2 regions of the Amycolatopsis sp. lyj-23 genome follow, and region 1 is predicted to be linked to the other one. Evidence: riboswitches for the same ligand, from Rfam matches in the RefSeq annotation. Region 1 holds a riboswitch; the other holds the start of a gene.
The links. A riboswitch is a leader RNA that binds a small molecule or an ion and turns the genes downstream of it on or off. The one in region 1 is predicted to bind thiamine pyrophosphate.
Positions count from the first base shown of each region.

Region 1 (7,133 bases):
CGTTGGCCGCCGTCGCTCCGGAGAGCGTGAGCGCTGCCGTGAGGAGTGCCACCGAGAAGAGCTTCATCCAGGCTCCTTCGAACGTGAGTAACGTTCACAATGTCGCACCGTGGTTGACTGTTCATGAAGCAAAAGAGGCTGATTGGCCTAGACCAGAAGTCGGGAAACCACCATGACGACGAGCCTTCCGACCGCCTTGACGATCGCCGGGTCGGACTCCGGCGGGGCCGCCGGGCTGCAGGCGGACCTGCGCACGTTCCTGACCTGCGGCGTCCACGGCCTGGTCGCGGTCACCGCCGTCACCGTGCAGAACACCCTGGGCGTGCACGACCGCGCCGACCTGCCGCCGCACATCGTGGCCGGCCAGGTCGAAGCCGTGGCGGCGGACATGGGCGTCGGCGCGGCGAAGACCGGCATGCTGGCCTCGGCCGAGATCATCCACGCCGTCGCCGGCGCGTGCGACAAGGCGAGCATCGGGCGTGACGAGAAGATCCCGTTCGTGGTGGACCCGGTGGCGGCGTCGATGCACGGCCACCCGCTGTTCGACGAGGCCGGGCTGCACGCCCTGCGCGACGAGCTGCTGCCGCGCGCGACCGTGCTGACCCCGAACCTCGACGAGGTCCGGCTGCTCACCGGGATGACGGTGACCGACCGCGAAGGCATGCACACCGCGGCCGTGGTGCTGCACCGGATGGGCCCGAAGTACGTCCTGGTCAAGAGCGGCCACCTGCAGGCCGACCCGGAGTGCGTGGACCTGCTGTTCGACGGCTCGACGTTCGTGGAACTGCCGGGCAAGCGGTATTCGACGCCGCACACGCACGGCGCGGGCGACACGATGGCGTCGGCCCTGACGGCGGGCCTGGCCAAGGGCATGCCCGTGGTCGAGGCGGCGCGCTACGGCAAGTGGTTCGTCTCGCACGCCGTCGAGCACGCCTACCCGATGGGCGCGAAGGTCGGCCCCGTCTCGGCCTTCTGGCGGTTGGCTCCCGAGGAACGCTGAGCGCCGAACTGCGGCAGCGGGCGGCCTAGTCGTCCGCGATCAGGGCCTCGAGCGCCGGGATCGCCGCCGTCAGCGCTTCGCGGTGCTCGGGTGAGAGCCGGTCGAGACGGCGGTTGAGCTCCTGGACCCGCGTCGACCGGACGCCGGAGACGAGCCGCTCACCCTCCTCGGTCGCCTTCGCCAGCCACGCGCGGCGGTCGACCGGATCGGATTCCCGGCTGACGTACCCGGCCTCGACCAGCGACGCGATGATCCGCGACATCGTCGCGGCGGCCACGCCCTCCTTGGCCGCGAGGTCACCGAGCCGCAGCTGGCCCGCGTGCACCAGCGTCGCCAGCGCCGAAATGGCGCCGTGGCCCGGCCCGGGCACGCCGGCCTGGCGCAGGGACCGGGACAGCCTGCCGACGGCGAGGTACAACCTGCCCGAGGTGTCCTGAACCGATGTGGTCACGGCTGGCTCCTTCTGCCCTGCCCGGCCGCGGGTGCGCCGGAAAGTGCCGTCCACCTTACGGGCTCCCGGTGCACACTCGTGTGAAGGCGCTTGAGTTCACCGGGGCGGGCTCGACGCCTGCGCCCAAAAGCGCTGCGGCACCCGCCCGGCCTCACGCGCGAGGCGTCCGGCCACCACACCCGCCCGCATCGCCGCGGCCATCCGCTCCGGATCGGCCGCCCGGGTGACCGCGGTCGACAGCAGGACGGCGTCGCAGCCGAGCTCCATCGCCAGCGTCGCGTCCGACGCCGTGCCGATTCCGGCGTCCAGGATCACCGGGACGCCCGCCCGCGAGACGATGAGCTCGATGTTGTGCGGATTCCGGATGCCGAGGCCGGTGCCGATGGGCGCCCCAAGCGGCATCACCGCGGCGCAGCCGGCCTCCTCCAGGCGCAGCGCGAGCACCGGGTCGTCGTTCGTGTAGGCGAACACGGTGAACCCGTCGGCGGCCAGCCGTTCGGCGGCGTCGAGCGTCTCGAACGGCTCGGGCAGCAGCGTCCGGTCGTCGGCGTGCACCTCGAGCTTGACCAGGTCGGTTTCCAGGGCCTCGCGCGCGAGCTGAGCGGTGAGCACGGCCTCGGCGGCCGTCCGGCAGCCCGCGGTGTTCGGCAGCAGCTCGATCCCGAGCCGCTTGAGCAGCTCGAGGACGCCGGAGCCGCCTTCGGCGTCGGCGCGGCGCATGGCGACGGTGGTCAGCTCGGTGCCGGACGCCACCAGCGCGCGTTCCAGCACGGCGAGGTTCGCCGCGCCGCCGGTGCCGATGATCAGCCGGGACGTCAGCTTGGTCGTGCCGATGACCAGCGGTGCTTCGTCCACTTCAGCCTCCCTGGACCGCGGTGAGCACGTCGAGGACCGCACCCTTGGGCACGGCGGTGGTCGCCCAGTCGGCGCGGCGGACGACGACGCCGTCGACCGCGACGGCGATGCCGGGCCGTGGCCCGCCGGTGGTGTCGAGGACGTCGGCGACGGTGGCGCCGTCCGGGAACGCCGTCCACTCGCCGTTGAGCTTGATCTCCATCACACGTGCTCCTTCTGGTGCAGGCGGGCGGGGGACGCGGCCGCGGTGCCTTCCGGCGGCGCGTCCCCTTCGAGCCAGGCGACCACGGCGTCCGCGGTCACCGGGGCCATCAGCAGGCCGTTGCGGTGGTGCCCGGTTGCGGCAAAAACGCCGCTGTCCAGGACCCCGAGGTACGGCAGCGCGTCCCGGCTGCCGGCACGCAGGCCGGCGGCGGTCTCGGTGAGCTCGTACTCGGTGATCGCGGGGAAGACGCGTTCGGCGCCTTCGAGCAGCTCGCGCACGCCGCGGGCGGTGACGGCCTGGTCGAACCCGGCCTCGTACTGGGTGGCGCCGAGGACCAGCTCGGTGTCCCCGCGCGGGACGAGGTAGATCGGGCGGCCCTCGACGACGGCCCGGACGGTGTGCCGCGGCGGCGGCAGGCAGCCGCGGCGGGGCTTCAGCCGGAGGATTTCGCCCTTGAGCGGCCGGACGGCGCCGGCGAGCAGCGGGTGGAGCTGTCCGGTCCAGGCGCCCGCCGCGAGCACGACGGCCTCGGCGTCCGGAAGCTCTTCGACGCGCTCTCGCTGGAACCGCACTTGGCGGTTGACGCAGGCGTCGTACAGGGCGTGCAGGAGTTTCCGGTTGTCCACGGCCAGGTCACCGGGCACGTGGAGTCCACTTCGGACGGACCCGATGCCGGGTTCGAGCCGCTTGGCCGCCCGGCCGGTGAGCCGCTCGGCCGCGCGGCCGAGGTCGTGCAGGTGGGTCGCCAGGATGTCCAGGTAGCCGGCGTCGGCGCTGTCGAAGGCGACGACGAGAGTCCCGTGGCCGGCCAGGCCGGGGTCCAAGCCCTCTTTCCGCAGGTCATGGGCGAAGTCCGGCCAGCGTCTCAGCGACTCTTCGCCGAGGCGGAGGACGTCCTCCTCGCCGGGCCACGCCTCGGTGACGGGGGCGAGCATGCCGCCGGCCAGCCAGGACGCGCCACCGCGGGCGGGTTCGGGGTCGTGCAGGGTCACTTGGTGGCCACGCGCGGCGGCGCGCCACGCGACGGACAGGCCGATCACGCCGCCGCCCACCACTGCCAGGTTCGTCATGGGATCACGCTCCCTGCGCCGGCATGACCCGGATCAGGTTCCACGGTCGGAGCGGCAGCTCCCTCTCAGCCCGTGCCTCGGGCTCCCGTGCGGACACGTCCACCTTAACCGGCGCGGTACCGTCGCCGCTATGCCCGCCCTCTCCGGTGACAAGATCCGCGCCCGCCTCGACTCCGCGCGCCTGTACCTCTGCACGGACGCCCGTACCGGCCGCGGCGACCTGGCTGCCTTCGCCGACGCGGCCCTCGCCGGCGGCGTCGACATCATCCAGCTGCGCGACAAGACCGGCACCCTGGAGGCGGCCGGCGAGATCGCGGCGCTGGAGGTCCTGGCGGAGGCGTGCGCCCGCCACGGCGCGCTGCTGTCGGTGAACGACCGCGCGGACGTGGCTTTGGCGGTCGGCGCGGACGTGCTGCACCTGGGCCAGGACGACATCCCGGTGCCGCTGGCCCGCCGCATCCTGGGCGACGACGTGGTGATCGGCCGCTCGACGCACTCGCTCGACCAGGCCCTCGCCGCGGCCGCGGAACCCGGCGTCGACTACTTCTGCACCGGTCCCTGCTGGCCGACGCCGACGAAGCCGGGCCGCCCGGCCCCGGGGCTCGACCTGGTCCACGCGACGGCGGCGTGGGCGCCGGACCGCCCGTGGTTCGCGATCGGCGGCATCGACGGCGACCGGCTGCCTTCGGTGCTGGAGGCGGGCGCCTCCCGGATCGTCGTGGTCCGGGCGATCACCGAGGCCGAGGACCCCGAGGCCGCGGCGCGCGAACTGCGGGCGCGCCTGCCCTGAGTCAGGGCGTCGGCGTCGGCGCGGCACCCTTGCTGGTCGGCGGGGTCGCCGTGGTGGCCGGGGCCGAGGTCGACGGCTGCTCGCTCGTCGTGCTCGGGGTGGTCGTCGGCGTCTCGGACGACGTCGGGGCGGTCGAGGTGCCCGTCGGGGCCGTGGTCGTCTCCGTCGGGGACACCTGGGTGTCGTTCGTCGAGGTCGGCGGGGTCGTCGCCGGCGTCTTGTCCTCCTGGCCGGAGCTGCCGCCGAACAACTTGCCGACGCTGGCACCCGTGCCGCCCGCGACCTTGCCGCCCGAGGCCGCGTCCACGCCGATCATCGAGAGGATCGCCACCGCGAACGCCACCACGCTGGTGCCGATGATCAACGGCCACCGCAGCTTCCGCAGCCGTGCGGACAGCGGTGCCGTCTCGGGCTTCGCCAGCCGGACCGTGGGCTGGTCGGTGATGGGTACCTCGGCCGGCGCCTCCTCCGCGTGCCCGCGGCGCCGGATCCCCGACGTCGCCAGCTGGCGCGCCCGCAGCGCCGCCTCCCGCGTGCGTTCCAGTGAGCGGAGGTAGAGCTCACTGCCGACCGTCGACACCACGCTCGCGACGCCGGCACCGATCACCGTGCCCGCCACGCCCAGCGTCGAGCCGAGCAGCGCCGCGGTCACCGCCGCCAGCGCCGCCGCCATGACCTGCGCGATCCGCAGGCCCGACTTCTGTTCCTTTTCCTCCGCTGCCGCTGCTTTCTCCTTGCTCATGATCCCGATCTAGGTAGGCCGTGTTTCTCCCCTGTCCAACGTCTAAGGCGCGTGAGGCACTCCCCTCGTTGCCACGGCGTGAGGAGGACCACTCCGTCTGTCCATAATAGACACTCCATGTCGAACGCTTTCTTGACATACTCGGCACATGGAACTGGTGACGATCTCTGACATCGAGGCCGCCGCGAAGCGCGTCGCCGATGTCGCCGTGCGCACGCCCCTGCTGCTCCAGACGTGGGATCCCCGCGGGACCCTGTGGCTCAAACCCGAAAACCTGCAACCGGTCGGGGCGTTCAAGGTCCGCGGCGCGTTCAACGCCATCGCCGGTCTCGACGACGCGGCGCGCGCCCGCGGCGTCATCGCGTACTCCAGCGGCAACCACGCGCAGGCAGTCGCGTACGCCGCGCAGCGGTACGGCGTGCCCGCGGTGATCGTCGTGCCGGACGTCACGCCGCGGATCAAGGTCGAGGCCACCCTCTCTTACGGCGCCGAAGTCATCGAGGTGCCGATCGGCGAGCACGAGGGCAAAGCGCGTGAACTGGCCGCCGAACGCGGGCTGACCCTCGTCCCGCCGTTCGACGACGCGGCCATCATCGCCGGACAGGGCACCGCCGGCCTGGAGATCGCCGAGGATCTGCCGGACGTCGACGTCGTGCTGGTCCCGATCAGCGGCGGCGGCCTGGCGGCCGGCGTCGGTACCGCGATCCGGGCCCGCTGCCCGCGGGCGCGGGTGATCGGCGTCGAGCCCGCGCTGGCCGCGGACGCCGCCGACAGCCTCCAGCGGGGCGAGCTGGTCCGGTGGCCGCAGGCCGACCGCGCCCGCACGATCGCCGACGGCCTGCGCTCGCAGCCGTCGGAGCTGACCTTCGCCCACCTGCGGGAGGTCGTCGACCAGATGGTGACGGTCTCCGAGGAGGAGATCCGCGAGGCGGTCCGCGTCCTCGCGGCCAAGGCCCGGCTGGTGGCCGAGCCGAGCGGCGCGGTGACGACGGCGGCGTACCTGTCCCACGCCGACGAGCTGCCGTCCGGGAAGACGGTCGCACTCGTCTCGGGCGGCAACGCCGACCCGGCGATGTTCGCCGAAATCCTGGCAGGCTGACCCGGCCCCAGCGCCCCAATGTGGCCTTCGGTGCGTTGAATCAGCACTGCGGCGCGAAGCGCCTCCGTTGAGGGTGGCGGCGGGGGCATGGATGGAGCACCCAAGGCCGCCTTGGGGCGCTTGGGGCTAGGAGCCGGCGACGGAGGAGCCGCCGCGGATGTGCGTCGGCGGGCCCTCCACGCCGCAGTGGTAGCACTCGCCCAGGTGGGGGCACTCGTCGTTCGGCTCGGGCGCCGAGTCCGGCGACGGCGAGGACGGCGGCGCCAGGACGCCGTTGTGGATGCCCAGCGCGATCAGCCCGCCCGCGATCGCCAGGGCCGCGCAGATGACCAGCGCCGTCCGCCAGCCCGCCGTCAGTGCCACCGGGTCCGCGTACGCCTCGCCGGTCAGGCCGGCCGCCGCCGGGAGCACCGCCACCGCCAGCAGGCCACCCGATCGGGCGATCGCGTTGTTCACCCCGGACGCGACGCCGGCGTAGCGGTCCGGGGCCGCGGCGAGCACCGTCGCCGTCACCGGGGCCACCACCGTCGCCAGGCCGAGGCCGAACACCACCACCGCGGGCAGCACCGTGCCGAGGTAGGACGCGCCGGGCGCGATGCGCAGCATCAGCAGCATCCCGACGCCGACCACGATCGGCCCGACGACCAGCTGCGTGCGCGGGCCGATGCGCTGCGCGAGCGCGCCGGAACGGCCGGAGAGCAGCAACATGATCACCGTCAGCGGCAGCCCGGCCAGCCCGGCCGCGGTCGGCGAGTAGCCGAGCGACACCTGCAGCTGCATCACCAGCAGCATCATCACCCCGCCGAGCGCGGCGTAGACGACGAAGGTCAGGGCGTTCGAGAGCGTGAACGTCCGGTCCCGGAACAGCGACGGCGGCACGAGCGGCTCGCGCGAGCGGCGCTGGACGGCGACGAACGCGGC
Region 1 is NZ_JAJPWN010000012.1:12,778-19,910, forward strand. It holds gene ACLJPY_RS28725 (phosphatidylinositol-specific phospholipase C domain-containing protein) at 1-67, opposite strand, end outside; gene thiD (bifunctional hydroxymethylpyrimidine kinase/phosphomethylpyrimidine kinase) at 173-1,000, shown strand; gene ACLJPY_RS28735 (MarR family winged helix-turn-helix transcriptional regulator) at 1,026-1,451, opposite strand; gene ACLJPY_RS28740 (thiazole synthase) at 1,548-2,306, opposite strand; gene thiS (sulfur carrier protein ThiS) at 2,308-2,508, opposite strand; gene thiO (glycine oxidase ThiO) at 2,508-3,581, opposite strand; TPP riboswitch at 3,575-3,680, opposite strand; gene thiE (thiamine phosphate synthase) at 3,712-4,371, shown strand; gene ACLJPY_RS28760 (hypothetical protein) at 4,373-5,113, opposite strand; gene ACLJPY_RS28765 (threonine/serine dehydratase) at 5,262-6,212, shown strand; gene ACLJPY_RS28770 (MFS transporter) at 6,339-7,133, opposite strand, start outside.

Region 2 (7,133 bases), on a different contig from region 1:
GGGCGAGCCCGCCGAGCACCAGCGCGGCGACGACGGCGGCGAACTGGACCAGCGACAGCGCCGCCGCTCCGGAGAGGTCCAGGAGATCGACCGTCCGCAGGTAGATTTCGGTTTCCAGGGTCCGGTAGCGGGCACCGCCGAGGATCAGGACGACCCCGAAGCTGGTGGCGCAGAAGAGGAACACCACGGCGGCCGCCGACGCGATCGCCGGGGCCAGCGCGGGCAGCGTCACCGACCGGAAGGCCCGCCACGGCGAGGCGCCGAGCGCGCGGGCGGCGTCGGCCGTCCGCGGGTCGAGCCGCGCCCACAGCCCGGCGACGGTCCGCGCGACGACGGCGACGTTGAAGAAGGCGTTGGCCAGCACGATCGGCAGCACACCGCCGTCCGGCCACAGCGCCCGGAACGCGAGCCCGACCACCACGGTCGGCAGCACGAACGGCACCAGCACCAGCGTCCGGGCCAGGCCGACGCCGGGCAGGCGCACCCGCGCCAGCAGGAACGCCACCGGCAGGCCGGCCAGCACCGCGACCGCCGTCGACGCGGCCGCGCTCCCGACGGTGAACCCGGCCAGCTGCCAGGTCCGCGCGTCGCCGAGGACGACGTCGAGGCCGCCGGCGGCGAACCCGCGGCCGGCGATCGCCAGGACCGGCCAGGCGAAGAAGACCACCAGGAACCCGATCGGCGCCAGCCCGAGCAGCGCCAGGCCGAGCCCGCGGGCGGTCCGCGGCGGGGCGGTGGTGCGCCGGACGGCTTCGGACGTCATCGCCCGAGCTTCCGGGGGCTCCGGGTGGCGGAGCCCCCGGCCCGAGGCGGCGCCTCGGATGTCACTGCACGAGCGTGCGCCATTCGCCGATCCACTTCTCGCGTCCGGCCTGCACCTGGTCCGCGGGCAGCGTCTCCGGCTTCTGCGGCAGCGGCGCGACCTGCGCCCAGCCCGGCGGCAGGTCGACGCCCTGGCGCGCCGGGTAGACGTACATGTTGGCCGCGACCGTCGCCTGGAACTGCTGGGAGAGCAGGAAGTCGACGACCTTGCGCGCGTTCTCGGCCTGCTTGCCGTTCGCCAGCACGCCGGCGTACTCGACCTGCCGGTAGCAGGTGTCGAGCAGCGCCTTGGTGCGCGGCTTGCCGTCGTCGCCGACTTCGGCGGCCGGCGACGACGCGTACGAGACGACGATCGGCCGCGGCCCCTTGCCGGACGAGCCGGAGAACTGCTTGGTGTAGGCCTCTTCCCAGCCGCTGACCACCTTGACGCCGTTGGCCTTCAGCTTCGTCCAGTAGTCCTTCCAGCCGGTGTCGCCGTACTTGGCGATGGTGCCGAGGAGGAAGGCCAGCCCGGGTGATGCCGTCGCCGGGTCCTCGGCGACCAGCAGGTCCTTGTACTTCGGGTCGGCCAGGTCGTCGTAGGTCGACGGCGCCGGGATCCCCTTGGCGGTGAAGTAGTTCGTGTCGACGTTGACGCAGACGTCGCCGACGTCGACCGCGGAGAGCCGGTGTTCGGGGTCGACGGCGTAGCGCTGGGGCCCGCGGTCGGCCTCCGGGCTGGTGTACGGGTCGAAGACGCCTTCACCGAGCGCGCGGGAGGCGAAGGTCGAGTCGACGCCGTACGCGACGTCGCCAATCGGGTTGGCCTTGGTCAGCACGAGCTTGTTGGTCAGCGATCCGGCGTCGCCCTGCTTGAGCACGGAGACCTTGATGCCCGACTGCTTCTGGAAGGCGTCGAGCACCTCCTGCGGGGCGGTGAAGGAATCGTGCGTCACGAGGGTGACGGTGGGCGTCTGCTGCGTGCCACCGTCACCGTTCGACAGCGAGCACGCCGCGGCGACGGCGCTGACGGCGGCGACGGCCGTCGCGGCGCGAACAGCCCTGCGTTTCATCTACCCTCCTGCACTTCGCCGGGCGAGGAAGGGGAAGCCCTCCCTTCGCCGGCATGATCCGTCTCAGGTGCGAACGGTCGCGGTTACCCGCCTCTCAGCCCGGCACCGGCCGGACTCCCGTGGCAACCGTGCAGCGTAGCCGAGGACGGACGACCATGGAGACATGACGGAAATCTTGAGCGACGCCGAGGCCGACGGACGGCTGGGCCCGGGCTGGACGCGGTCCGGCGCGGTGATCGCCCGCGAAGTGGAACTGGCGAGCTTTCCGCAGGCGATCGAGGTGGTGGACCGGGTGGCGGTGCTCGCCGAAGCCGCCGACCACCACCCGGACATCGACATCCGCTGGCGCACCCTGACGTTCCGGCTCTCGACGCATTCGGCGGGCGGCCTGACGGCGAAGGACTTCGACCTGGCGTCCCAGATCGACTCGGTGCTCGCCGCCGTGTGATCTCGGTAACGCTGAGTGCACTTTTCCTCGACTTCGACGTCTCTCAGTCACCGGAACCTTCGGGAAGGAGACGAGATGACTCAGGCAATCGTAGTCGGGACGACGGCGTTCGCAACGATGGTGGCGGCGGCGGGCGGAGTGCTCTGGTTCACCGCCCGCAACCGCCGTCACCTGGACGGCTGAGAGTTCGATCACAGCTGTTAACGCGGACCATGATCAGCGCGCTGATCGGAGCGGAAGCATCGGTCCGGCCGTGGGGAACAGCGCCATGAACAGCACTCTGACCGCCGCCCAGCGCGCCTGGATCAACGCACTCGCCCCGGCGGTGGTGCTGCTCGCGATCGCCCTGCTGGGCCTGCTCGGCTAGGTAGCCCGCCGACTACCGGGCGATTCGCCCGGGCGGCGGGAACGCGGCCGGCGGCTCGTCGGCCGTCGTCCAGTACTCCAGGCAGGACAGGCGCCCCTCCTCGGCGAAGACGATGAGCCCGCCGCCGGGCGCGTCGGCTTCGACCGCGACCGGGGCGTCGGCGACCACCGCGGTCGGCAGGCTCCGGTCGACTTCCAGGTTGATGCTCGGGCACCCGCAGCCGCACCGCCCGGTCACGCGGGCCGTCGCGGCCTGCGCCCGCAGTTCGGCGGCTCCCGGGAAGTCGCCGGCGAGCACCGTGTCCAGTGTCGTGCGCTCGTCCGGTGTGAGCGGGCGGGACTTCGCCGTCGCCATCAGTACCGGGACATGTTCGGGATGGTCTTTTCCGCGAGGCCGATGAGGTCTTCGACCTTCGCCACGTCGGCCGTCACGTCTTCGGCGGTCACCGGCGGTGCCTCGGAAGACCGGTAGGCGACCTCGTTGCGCCGGGCCCGCATCCGGTTGAAGGGCCGCAGGAGCGGCCCCAGCGGCGGGTCGAGCTGCGCGAGCACCGCTTCGTAGACGGCGATGTGGCCACCCCGGCTCGTCGCGCGCAGGCCCTGGTTCTGCAGCACGGCGGCCAGCGCACGGCGGGCGCCGTCGTACGCCAGCGTGTAGGCGCCTTCCGGGTCCGAAGCCAGCAGCTGCCGCGCCGAAACGACGTGCGTGCGGGCCCGGGCGAGTTCCGCCTCCGCGGCCTCCCGCGAAGCCGGGACGTGCTCGAGGGAGCCGCGCGCGATGAGCGCGTCGATCGTGGCGCGGCCCTGGTTCCACCGGGTCATCAGGTCTCCCGATCGAGTGGCAACGGGACCAGCGGACGCGCACGCACGCTGGTCAGGAACGGATCCGTGCTGTCCGCCGCCCACGCCGAGGACGTGATGCGGTGGACGTTGACCTCCCGGCCCAGCCGTCGTGAGACGCCCTCGGCCAGGTCGAAGAGCTCGTCCGGATCGGGCGAGCCGACGACGAGGACGTCGACGTCACCGGGTGGCGGCCCCGGTTCGCCGCGGTAGCGCGCGGCCCACGACCCGTAGATGTAGGCCTCCAGCACGCCGGGCAGGCCGGACAGGGCCTCGACGAGCAGCGGCAGCGGCCCGAAGGTGACCGCGAGGACTTCGCTCAGCGGCCGGTAGAGCGGCGTGTCCGTCCGGGCTTTGACGAGCCGGCTGCGGCCCACCCGCCGGTCTTCCAGGATGCCGCCGCCGACCAGCCGTTCGACCTCGCGCAGCGCGGCCGTCGGCGTGACGCCACAGGCGTCGGCGAGCTCGGTGATGGAGTACTCGCGCTCCGGGTGCAGCAGGACCAGCGCGAGCAGCTCACCCTGCATGCGCGAACGCAGCAGCGGCAGCAAGCTCGGCGAAGCTTTCATTGGACGCAGCATATCCTGCGTCCAATGAAAACAACAGTCAGTAGTTGAGCCGGATCAGACGTTGAAGCGGAACTCGACCACGTCGCCGTCGGCCATGACGTAGTCCTTGCCCTCCATGCGGACCTTGCCCGCCGCACGGGCGGCCGCCATGGAGCCCGCCTCCATCAGGTCGTCGTACGAGACGATTTCCGCCTTGATGAAGCCGCGCTCGAAGTCCGTGTGGATCACGCCCGCCGCCTGGGGGGCCGTGGCGCCCTGGGGGATCGTCCAGGCGCGGGACTCCTTCGGGCCCGCCGTCAGGTACGTCTGCAGGCCGAGCGTGTGGAAGCCCGCGCGGGCCAGCGAATACAGGCCCGGCTCCGGCTGGCCGACCGACTCGAGCAGCTCGCGCACCGACTCCTCGTCGTCCAGTTCCAGCAGCTCCGCCTCGACCTTCGCGTCGAGGAACACCGCGTCCGCCGGCGCGACCAGCTTCGTCAGCTCCGCGCGGCGGGCTTCGTCGGTGAGCACCGACTCGTCGGCGTTGAAGACGTACAGGAACGGCTTCGTCGTCAGCAGGCTCAGTTCGCGCAGCGCCTCGAAGTCGACTTCCTTCTGCGCCTGGAAAAGCGTGCGCCCGGCGTCGAGGATTTCCTTCGCCTTCTGGGCGTTGTCCAGCGCGGGCTTGTTCTCCTTCTTCGTCCGCGCTTCCTTCTCCAGCCGCGGCAGCGCCTTGTCGAGGGTCTGCAGGTCGGCGAGGATCAGCTCGGTGTTGATCGTCTCGATGTCGCTCGACGGGTCGATCCGGCCGTCGACGTGCACCACGTCCGGGTCGTCGAACACGCGGATGACCTGGCAGATCGCATTGGCCTCACGGATGTTCGCCAGGAACTTGTTGCCCAGCCCGGCGCCCTCGGACGCGCCCTTCACGATGCCCGCGATGTCCACAAAGGACACCACGGCGGGGACCGTCTTCTCCGACTTGTACAGCTCGGCCAGCTTGTCCAGCCGGGGGTCCGGCAGCGGCACGACACCGACGTTCGGCTCGATCGTCGCGAACGGGTAGTTCGCGGCGAGCACGTCGTTGCGGGTCAGCGCGTTGAACAGGGTGGACTTGCCGACGTTGGGCAGGCCGACGATACCGAGGGTGAGGCTCACGACCCCGCAGTCTACGTGGCTCACCCGGCCGGGCCCCACGCACCCAACGCCGTGGCGGATTTCCGCCAGCAGGGTCGCTGAGCTGCTGACATGCTCGGATCCATGGTCACCGACACGCTCGCGCTCTGGCGCGACGCCGAACGCTGCTACCGCGTGGTCACCGCCCGCGACCCGCGCTTCGACGGCCAGTTCATCATGGCGGTCCGCACCACCGGCATCTACTGCCGGCCGTCGTGCCCGGCGTCGACGCCGAAGGTGCAGAACGTCCGCTTCTTCCCGACGTCGGCGGCCGCGCAGGCCAACGGCTTCCGCGCCTGCCGCCGCTGCCTCCCGGACGCCGTGCCCGGCTCGCCGGACTGGAACGTGCGCGCCGACCTGGCCGCGCGGGCGATGCGGCTGATCTCCGACGGGACCGTGGAACGCGAAGGCGTCCCCGGCCTCGCCCGGCGGCTCGGGTATTCGGAACGCCAGCTCGGCCGGGTGCTCACCGCCGAGCTGGGCGCGGGCCCGCTCGCGCTGGCCCGTGCGCACCGGGCGCACTCGGCGCGGCTGCTCATCGAGGTGTCCGAGCTGCCGCTGACGGACGTCGCCTTCGCGGCGGGCTTCTCGAGCGTGCGGCAGTTCAACGAGACGATCCGCGAAGTGTTCGCGACAACGCCTTCGCAGCTTCGCGCGTTCGCCGCTTCACGACGTGGGCGCCAGGCCGACGTGACCGGAACCCGGCTCAGCCTGCGGCTGCCGTTCCGGCCGCCGTTCGACGCTTCGGGGTTGCTTCGCTTTTTCGCGGACCACGCCGTGGCGGGCGTCGAGGAAGTCACTTCGGAGGCCTACGCGCGCACTCTGCGGCTCGCCCACGGCACGGGTGTCGTGCGGTTGACGCCGTCATCGGACCACGTGCGGTGCGAGCTGATGCTCACCGACCTGCGCGACCTCGGCAGCGCGGTCAGCCGGGTGCGGCGGCTGCTCGACCTCGACGCCGACCCCGCGGCGGTCACCCGCGTCCTCGGCGCGGACCCGGCGCTGGCGCCGGTGGTCGCGGCGGTGCCGGGGATCCGGGTGCCGGGTGCGATCGACGGCGAGGAGCTGCTGCTGCGCGCCCTGGCCGGCGGCTTGTTGCCACCCGGCGACGAGGTGCCGGGTGAGTGGGGCGTGTCGCGGCTGTTCCCGACCGCGGCCCAGGTCGCCGAGGCCGTGCCGGGGCACGCGGGGATCGCCGCGCTGGCGGAGGGCCGGCTCGACCTGCACGTCGGCCGGGACGCGGCGGAGCTGCGGGCCGAGCTGCTCGCGACCCCGGGCGTCGACCCGTCGACGGCCGACTACGTCGTCATGCGCGTCCTCGGCGCGCCGGACGTCCTGCTCGCCGAGGACCCCGTGGTCCGCCGCGGCGCCGAGGCGCTGGGCATCGCGCCGGACTCGCTGCCGGAGCGCGCACGCGCGTGGACGCCGTGGTGCTCCTACGCCGGGATGTACCTGCTAGCCCGGTTCTCCCGGCCAGAGCACGGCCTGGGCGACGATGACCTGGTCGCCGTCGAACGTCGCCGCCGGTGAGCCGTGCAGGCGGTAGCCGAGGTCCAGTGCCTCGCTGACCCGGTGGCAGAACGCGGCGTCGTCCGGGCCGGTCAGCAGGCGGTAGCGGGGCAGGCCGTTCGGCGGCTGGTCGGTCATGCCGTCATCTTCTCCGAATCGTCAGCCGGCACGCACCTCCAGGGTCGAGCCCGTGCGGGACTTGCGGACCCGCAGCCGCGTCGGGATGCGCTGCCGCAGCTCCTCGACGTGCGACACGAGCCCGACCACGCGGCCACCGGCGCGGAGCTCGTCGAGGATGTTCATCACGACGTCGAGCGTTTCGGCGTCCAGCGTGCCGAAGCCCTCGTCGACGAACAGCGTGTCCAGGAGCGC
Region 2 is NZ_JAJPWN010000004.1:40,669-47,801, reverse strand. It holds gene ACLJPY_RS09585 (ABC transporter permease) at 1-688, opposite strand, end outside; gene ACLJPY_RS09580 (thiamine ABC transporter substrate binding subunit) at 825-1,874, opposite strand; TPP riboswitch at 1,897-2,005, opposite strand; gene ACLJPY_RS09575 (4a-hydroxytetrahydrobiopterin dehydratase) at 2,038-2,322, shown strand; gene ACLJPY_RS09570 (hypothetical protein) at 2,702-3,043, opposite strand; gene ACLJPY_RS09565 (hypothetical protein) at 3,043-3,510, opposite strand; gene ACLJPY_RS09560 (ArsR family transcriptional regulator) at 3,510-4,097, opposite strand; gene ychF (redox-regulated ATPase YchF) at 4,152-5,234, opposite strand; gene ACLJPY_RS09550 (DNA-3-methyladenine glycosylase 2 family protein) at 5,325-6,782, shown strand; gene ACLJPY_RS09545 (DUF1737 domain-containing protein) at 6,708-6,899, opposite strand; gene ACLJPY_RS09540 (AAA family ATPase) at 6,921-7,133, opposite strand, start outside.
Region 2: it holds a riboswitch for thiamine pyrophosphate, as region 1 does, so the genes downstream of both, ACLJPY_RS09580 (thiamine ABC transporter substrate binding subunit) here and thiO (glycine oxidase ThiO) in region 1, are expected to answer to the same signal.